Enhydrobacter sp.: one gene and its partner. Each later gene encodes a partner of the first gene's protein in a complex. Links are inferred from orthologs where the notes say so. Each region holds a gene or a part of one and is shown in the gene's direction. Other genes may lie near its edges.

Region 1 (2,904 bases):
GTCCTCGAAGCCATGATGCCGTACTTCACCTACAAGTTCGGCAATGCCCATTCGCGCAGCCATGCCTACGGCTGGGAGGCCGAGGAGGCCGTCGAGAAGGCGCGGGCGCAGGTCGCGAAGCTGATCGGCGCCGACGAGAAGGAGATCATCTACACCTCGGGCGCCACCGAATCGAACAACCTCGCGATCAAGGGCGTTGCCGAGTTCTACAAGGATCGGCGCAACCATATCGTGACCACGGTGACGGAGCACAAATGCGTGCTCGACACCTGCCGCCATCTCGAGCAGCAGGGCTTCGCGGTCACCTATCTGCCGGTGCGGAAGAACGGCCTGGTCGATCTCGAGACGCTTCGCGCGGCGGTGACCGACAAGACGGTCGTCGTGTCGGTGATGGCCGTGAACAACGAGATCGGCGTCATCCAGCCGCTGGCCGAGATCGGCAAGATCTGCCGCGAGAAGGGCGCGTTCTTCCATACCGATGCCGCGCAGGCGGCGGGCAAGATCCCGCTCGACGTCAACGCCATGAACATCGACCTGATGAGCATCTCGGGCCACAAGATCTACGGACCCAAGGGCATCGGTGCGCTCTATGTCCGTCGCAGGCCGCGCGTGCGGCTGGTCGCCCTGATCAACGGCGGCGGCCAGGAGCGCGGCTTCCGCTCCGGCACGCTGCCGACGCCGCTGTGCGTGGGTCTCGGCGAGGCCGCCGAGATCTGCATGAAGGAGATGGACGCCGAGGCCAGGCGGCTCACGAAGCTGCGCGACCGCATGCTGAAAGGGCTGCAGGCCAGGCTGCCGGAAATCTACGTGAACGGCGACCTCGACCAGCGCATTCCGGGCAATCTCAACATCAGCTTCGCCTATGTCGAGGGCGAGTCGCTGATGATGGGAATCAAGGGGCTGTCGGTCTCGTCCGGATCGGCCTGCACGTCGGCCTCGCTGGAGCCGAGCTACGTGCTGCGCGCGCTCGGCGTCGACGAGGAACTGGCGCATACGTCGCTGCGCATCGGCCTCGGCCGGTTCACGACCGAGCAGGAAGTGGACACGGCGGTCGACGAGCTGGTGCGCCACGTCACCAAGTTGCGGCAGATGAGCCCGCTCTGGGAAATGGCCCAGGAGGGCATCGACCTGAAGTCCATCGAATGGGCGGCGCACTAGCGTCGCCGGAAGAGCTCTGAGGAGAATGTCATGGCCTACAGCGAGAAGCTGATCGATCACTACGAGAACCCGCGCAACATCGGGTCGCTCGACAAGAATTCCGAGGATGTCGGCACCGGTCTGGTGGGTGCCCCGGCCTGCGGCGACGTGATGAAGCTGCAGATCAGGGTCGGCGCCGACGGCCTGATCGAGGATGCCAAGTTCAAGACGTTCGGCTGCGGCTCGGCGATCGCCTCCTCCTCGCTCGTCACCGAATGGGTGAAGGGCAAGACGATCGACGAGGCCGAGACGATCAAGAACACCGACATCGCCAAGCACCTGGCGCTGCCGCCGGTGAAGATTCACTGCTCGGTCCTGGCCGAGGATGCGATCAAGGCCGCCATCGCCGACTATCGCGCCAAGACCGCGAAGAAGGCGGAGCCTGCGACGCAGGACGAGACGGTGACCGTCGCCGCCAAGTAACGGCCAGGTGATGATATCGAGTTCGGAGCAGAGTTCATGAGCACGCCGATCGTCACGGATGCCCCCAAGCCTGCCGTAGCGCCGAGGCCGCGCCGTCCGCGCCCGCAGGTGATGACGGTGACGCCGGCTGCGGCCGAGCGGGTGAAGGCGCTGATCGAAGGCCGCGGCAAGCCGACCGCCGGCATCCGCATCGGTGTGCGCAGCAAGGGGTGCTCCGGTCTCTCCTACACGCTGGAATTCGCCGACAAGCAGGAGCCGATGGACGAGGTGGTCGACACGGCGGGGATCAAGCTCCTGATCGATCCCAAGGCCTCGCTGTTCGTGATCGGCACCGAGATGGACTATACGGAAGAGAAGCTGAAGTCGGGCTTCGTGTTCAGGAATCCGAACGAGAAGGGGCGCTGCGGCTGCGGTGAGTCCTTTCACGTCTGACAGACCGAAGCGTCGGGATCATGGATCATTTCGCGCGGCTGGGAATGCCGGCGGCGCTCGATTTGGAGGCCGCCGAGCTCGACAAGGCCTACTTCGCCCGACAGCGCCAGTGGCATCCCGACCGCTTCGTCGCCAGACCGCCTGAGGAGAAGGCGCGGGCATCCGCCGAGGCGGCGGCGCTGAACGACGCCTACCGCACGCTGAAGGACCCGCTGAGCCGCGCGATCTATCTCGCGGGCCTCAAGGGGGTCGAGCTCCCGGGTGACGGCAAGACCATCGACGATCCCGAGCTTCTCATGGAGGCCATGGAGGCGCGCGAGGCGTTGCAGGAGGCGGACACGATCGAGGCCGTCGAGGCGTTGGCCGGGAAGGCGCGCGGCGACATGGCGAATGCGCTGTCGGCCCTCTCCGGTTTGTTCTCGCGGGACGACAGGGGCGCTCTCAGAAAAGCGCTCCTTCGCCTGCGCTATCTCGACAAGTTCGCCGAGGAAGCGCGGGCGCGACGGACCAATCTCGAACGAGCGAAGGCATGACCCTGCTTGAGATCCACGAACCGGGCGAGACGCCCCTGCCACATGCCGGCGAGGGCACGCTGGCGGTCGGCATCGATCTCGGCACGACCAATTCCGTGGTGGCGATCGCACGCGACGGCAAGCCCGCCGCCCTGCACGACGAGACGGGCCGGTCGCTGGTGCCGTCGGTGGTGGGCTACCCGCAGTCGGGCGGCGTCGTGGTGGGCGATCGGGCGCGCGTGCTGATGGCGCAGGAGCCCCGTAATGTGGTGGCATCGGTGAAGCGCCTCATGGGACGAGGTGCGGCCGATCTCCACGCGGTGGCCGGCGTGCTGCCCTA
Region 2 (5,484 bases), 430 kb from region 1 along the record:
TCACCCATTTCGGCCTGCCGGTGGATCCCGGCAATCTGCTGCTGACCGGCGAGCTCGACGGCAAGCCGGTGTTGGGCTTGCCCGGCTGCGCGAAGTCGCCGAAATACAACGGCTTCGACATGGTGCTGGAGCGCCTGGCCGCGCGCCTGCCGGTCGGTCGCGCCGAATTGGTGCGCATGGGAGCAGGCGGCCTGCTGGCCGAGATCTCGACCCGTCCTCAGCCCCGCGACGAGGGCGATGGCGAGGAGGCCGGCCCGCAGCAGGCGCCGCGCGTCGCCATCGTGATCCTGGCCGCCGGTCGCTCCACCCGCATGGGCGGCCCCAACAAGCTGCTCGCGGACGCGAATGGCGCGCCGCTGGTCGTGCATGCCGTCAAAGCGGCATCGAGTTCGCAGGCGGTCGAGGTCGTGGTCGTGCTGGGCCACATGGCCGACGAGGTGAGAAAGGTCATCGAAGGCGCTGTTCCAGCCGAGTCGAAGCTGCGCTTCGTCATCAATCCCGACTTCGCCGGCGGCCTCAGCACGTCGGTGCGAACCGGCATCGGCGCACTGGGCAAGAATATCGACGCGGCCGTCGTTCAGCTCGGTGACATGCCCGCGGTCAACACCGCGCTGCTGGACCGGCTGCTGGCCGCCTTCAATCCGGTCGAAGGCCGCTCGATCTGCGTTCCGACGGTCCGCGGCAAGCGCGGCAATCCGGTGCTGTGGGACCGACGCTTCTTCGCGGAGATGGCCAATCTCTCCGGCGACAGCGGCGCCAAGCACCTGATCGGCGAGCATGCCGATCTCGTCTGCGAGGTCGAGATGGCAGGCGAGGCGGCCCTCACCGACATCGACACGCCGGAGGCGCTGGCGGCGTTCAGGGCCGGAGGAACAGTGCAGAGTCCGCCATGAGTTTCGACGTCGCCTTTGTTCGCCGCCAGTTTCCGATCCTGTCGGAGATCATCGATGGCCGGCCCATTCACTATCTCGACAACGGAGCTTCGGCGCAGAGCCCTTTGGCCGTCCTCGATGCCGTGCGCGCCTACGAGACGACCGGCCGCGCCAACGTCCTGCGCGGCGTCCATCGCCTGGCCGAGCGCGCCACCGAGGCCTACGAGAATGCCCGCGCCGAGGTCGCGAAGTTCCTGGGCGTGCAGCCCCTGGAGATCGTCTTCACCGGCGGCTGCACGGCAGCGATCAACCTCGTGGCCTATTCCTACGGCCAGTTGCTGAAGCCCGGTGACCGCATCCTGCTCTCGGAGCTGGAGCACCATTCCAATATCGTGCCCTGGCAGCTTCTGCGCCAGAGAAGCGGCGTCGAGCTCGACATGGTGCCGGTAACGGCCGACGGCCGCATCGACCTCGCTGCGCTGCCAGGCTTGCTGACCGACAAGACGAAGCTCGTTTCTCTTGCGCATGTCTCGAACGTGACCGGCGCGCTGCTGGACGTGCGGGCAGTCGTCGAGGCGGCGAAGGCCGTCGGCGCCAAAGTGATGCTGGACGGCGCCCAGCGCGCCCCGCACGGTCCGCTCGATCTCGCCGGACTCGGGATCGATTTCTATGCCTTCGCCGGCCACAAGGCCTATGGCCCGAACGGCATCGGCGTGCTGTGGGCGAGGCCCGAGCTTCTGGAGGCGATGCCGCCGTTCCATGGCGGCGGCTCGATGATCGGCCGCGTGACGCTCGCGGAGACGACCTGGGCCCCGCCGCCGCGCCGGTTCGAGGCCGGCACGCCGCCGATCGGCCCGGCCATCGGCCTCGGGGCGGCCTGCAAATGGATGGCGGCGCTCGACTGGAGCGCAGCCCACGACCACGAGATGGCGCTGGTGCAGCGGCTGATGGACGGCCTGCAAGAGATCGACGGAACACGCCTTCTCGGGCCGGCCAGCCTGCAGAACCGCTATCCCGTCGTGTCCTTCATGCTCGACGGCGTGCATCCGCACGATGTGGCGCAGACCCTCGATGCTTTCGGCGTGGCGGTTCGGGCCGGCCATCACTGCGCGCAACCGCTGATGGATCGTTTCGATCTCGACGGCACGACTCGCGCCTCGATGGCGCCTTACAACGACAACGACGATATCGATGCCCTGCTGGCCGGCGTCCGGCACGCAGCGAAGACCCTGCGATGAGCGACCGGCTTTACCAGGAGCGCATCGTGGCGCTTGCCAAGGCGAAGACGGGAGCGGGCAAGCTCGCGTCGCCGACGAAGTCGGCACGCCGCGACAACCCGCTGTGCGGCGATCGCGTGAGCATCGACGTCACGCTGGACGGCGAGGGGAAGATCGCGGAGATCGCCCATCAGGTGCGCGGCTGCCTGCTCTGCCAGGCCTCGGCATCGGCGCTGGCATCGGTCGTCGTCGGGCGCGATGCGGCCGGCGTCGCCGATCTCCGGCATGACGCCGAGCGGGCAATCGGTCGGAAAGTCGGCGAGCCACACGAGCCCTTCGTGGCCTTCGTCCCGGTGCGCGAACACAAGTCGCGCCATGAATGCGTGCTGCTGCCGTTCGAGGCCCTCGAGGACGCGCTTTCCTAAACTTTCCCCGCGCCTGCCGCGGTTGTGTCATAGTCCCGGATCACCGTTGCGGCGATTAGAGTTTCCGGGGGGAGACCTCATGCGACGCTTGCTGACCGCCATTGCCCTTCTGGGTTTTCTGGCGTTGCCCGCATTTGCCTCGGCTCAGGATCTCACGCTCAAGCGGGTGATGTTGTCGTCGGGCGGTCTCGGCTACTTCGAGTACGAGGCGGCGGTCGAAGGCGAGGCACAGCTGAGGCTCACCGTGCCGCTCGACCAGGTCGACGATGTGCTGAAGAGTCTCGTCGTCTACGACGACAAGGGCAATGTCGGCGGTCTCAGCCTGCCGGGCCGCGAGCCGCTCAGGCAGCTCTTCAAGGATCTGCCGTTCGACCAGATGGCGCTCGAGACGCCGGCGACGCTGCTCGATGCGCTGAAGGGGGCCGAGGTTTCCGTTGGCGGCAGCCGGGCGATGACGGGGCGGATCGTGTCGGTCGAGGAAACCGCCGCGCCCGGCGGCAGCGACGGCAAGACCGCCGCAAAGCGCACTCGTGTGACGCTCCTTACCGACCACGGGCTGCAGCAGTTCGTGCTGGAGGAGGCGGAGAGCCTGCAGTTCGCCGATCCGACTCTGCGCGACAAGATCGGCCAGGCTTTGCTTGCTCTGCAGTCCAACCGGGCGAGGGACGCCCGCACGCTCGAGCTTTCGATCCGCGGCGACGGCAAGCGCAACGTGCGCGTCGCCTATATCGTCGCGGTCCCTGTCTGGAAGGCGTCCTATCGGCTCACTCTGCCGCCCGATGCGGGAACGCCGCGGTCGATCCTGCAGGGTTGGGCCACGATCGAGAATTTGAGCGGCCGGGACTGGAAGGATGTCGAGCTGACGCTTGTTTCCGGCCGGCCGGTGGCCTTCCACCAGGCGCTCTACGACGCCTACTACGCCCACCGCCCCGAGCTGCCGATCGAAGTCGCCGGGCGGTTGATGCCGACCGTGGATCGCGGTGCAGTGGCGATGGCCGCGCCGCCCCCGCCGCCCGCGCCGTCTCCGGCTGCTCCCGCGCAACGCTACGGCGAGCAGGCGCCGAAGGCGGCGATCGCCCTGCCGAAGCTTGCCGCCGCCGCCGAGCAGCTCGAAGCGCAGGAGGCGGTGACGCAGGTGACGTTCAAGTTCCCCCGGCCCGTCAGTGTCGAGAACGGCCGCACGCTCTCCGTTCCGTTCCTCGATCGCGAAGTGGCCGGCCAGCGCATCGCGCTCTACCAGCCTGAAACCGCGGCGCGCAATCCGCTCGCGGCCGTGCGCCTCACCAACGACGGCGAGACCGGCCTGCCGCCCGGCATCGTCACCATCTACCAGCGCGGCAAGGGCAGCGACCTCACGTACGCCGGCGATGCCGAGCTTGCCGGCCTGCCGGTCGGAGAGACCCGCCTGCTGCCCTTTGCGCTCGACGACAAGATCACGATCGAGCAGGACGCGGCGCGAACCGAGCAGATCGCAAACGGTACCATCGCCGACGGTGTCCTGCGCTATGGCCGGCGGCAGCGCCAGACGGTCACCTACCGCATTCGCGGACCGTCGCGCGCCACCCGCGACCTGATCGTGACCCAGACGCGCCTGCCGGGCTGGACGCTGGTCAAGCCCGATCCCAAGGGCGTCGAGATCAGTGAGGGCAAGTACCGCCTGCTGTTCAAGCTGGCAGGCGGTGAGCAGACGCAGGTGTTCGACGTGGTCCAGGAGCAGACCCAGCAGCAGGTGCTGCGCCTGATCGACGGACCGGTCGACCAGATCAAGGTCCTCGCCTCGGCACAGGAATTCGACGGCAAGACGCGCGAGGCGCTGGCCAAGGTCGTGCAGCTTCAGCAGGCCGTCGCCGACGCCCGGCGCCAGCTCAAGGAGGTCGAGAGCCAGCACCAGAAGATCGTGCAGGAGCAGGCCCGCGTGCGCGAGAACCTCGCGAGCGTGCCGGCCAACAGCGACCTGCAGCGCCGCTACCTCGGCATGCTCGACCAGCAGGAGGACGATCTTCAGGGCATCGCCAAGAAGCACGAGGACGCGCAAAAGGCGTTCGATGCCGCCCACGACGCTCTTCGCAGCTACGTCTCCAAGCTCGGACAGGGCTAACCGGCACGTAGCGTGCGCACGGCGTCGTCGCGGCGGAAGAGATAGAGCAGGGCGCGCAGCGCCTCGCCGCGCGGCGACCGAAGATCGGGATCGCGCTCGATCGTCAGTCGGGCATCGTCGCGGGCGGCCTCGAGCAGGTCGGCGTGAGCGGAAAGGTCGGCAAGCCGCATATCCGGCAGGCCGCTCTGTCGCGTGCCCAACAGCTCGCCCGCGCCGCGCAGCCGCAAATCCTCCTCGGCGATGCGGAACCCGTCCTCCGTTTCGCGCATGATGCCAAGGCGGGCTCTTGCGGTCTCGCCGAGTGGCTGCGCATAGAGCAGAAGGCAGGTCGACCTGGCGGCGCCGCGGCCGACTCTTCCACGCAACTGATGGAGCTGAGCAAGGCCGAAGCGCTCGGCATGTTCGATCACCATCACTGTCGCCGCCGGCACGTCGACGCCGACCTCGATCACCGTGGTCGCCACCAAGATGGAAAGCCGGCCGTCGGCGAAGGCCGCCATCGCAGCTTCGCGCTCGGCCCCCTTCATCCGCCCATGGACCAGCCCGACCTTGCCGGGAAAGCGCTCACCGAGCAGGCGGTGGCGTTCCTGGGCGTTGGCAAGGTCGACTTCCTCCGACTCCTCGACCAGGGGGCAGACCCAGTATATGCGCGCTCCCGTAGCGATCGTGCGGCCGACGGCATCGACCACCTCGCCGATGCGCTCCAACGGAATGGTGCGGGTATCGATGGGCTGACGACCGGCCGGCTTCTCGGTGAGCTTGGAGACGTCGAGATCGCCATAGGCGGCCAGCATCAGCGTGCGCGGGATCGGTGTTGCCGTCATCACCAGCAGATCGACAGCATGGCTCTTGGACGAGAGCGCCATGCGCTG

What was found. The genes of interacting proteins can lie anywhere in the genome.
Region 2: the proteins of iscU (region 1) and OJF58_RS23860 are in contact, whole or in part, in a solved structure (PDB 5XT5), measured with the Bacillus subtilis proteins. The link is inferred for Enhydrobacter sp. from one-to-one orthologs.

What each region holds. Positions count from the first base shown.
Region 1 is NZ_CP126889.1:5,214,729-5,217,632, reverse strand. It holds iscU (Fe-S cluster assembly scaffold IscU), read left to right. Parts: upstream 1-1,188; coding sequence 1,189-1,620; downstream 1,621-2,904. Other genes in the region: hscA (Fe-S protein assembly chaperone HscA), read left to right, coding at 2,582-2,904; hscB (Fe-S protein assembly co-chaperone HscB), read left to right, coding at 2,073-2,585; OJF58_RS25935 (iron-sulfur cluster assembly accessory protein), read left to right, coding at 1,657-2,052; OJF58_RS25945 (IscS subfamily cysteine desulfurase), read left to right, coding at 1-1,158. UniProt on the Bacillus subtilis protein: Part of the SUF-like system that mediates the biosynthesis of iron-sulfur (Fe-S) clusters. Acts as a sulfurtransferase and thus transfers sulfur from SufS to SufB.
Region 2 is NZ_CP126889.1:4,783,231-4,788,714, forward strand. The notes cover bases 1-2,999. They hold OJF58_RS23860 (SufS family cysteine desulfurase), read left to right. Parts: upstream 1-889; coding sequence 890-2,110; downstream 2,111-2,999. Other genes in these bases: OJF58_RS23855 (molybdopterin-binding/glycosyltransferase family 2 protein), read left to right, coding at 1-893; OJF58_RS23865 (iron-sulfur cluster assembly scaffold protein), read left to right, coding at 2,107-2,514; OJF58_RS23870 (DUF4139 domain-containing protein), read left to right, coding at 2,594-2,999. In the rest of the region: more of OJF58_RS23870, read left to right, coding at 3,000-4,612; ATP-dependent DNA helicase RecG, read right to left, coding at 4,609-5,484. UniProt on the Bacillus subtilis protein: Type II cysteine desulfurase that acts as the initial step in the SUF-like Fe-S cluster assembly pathway.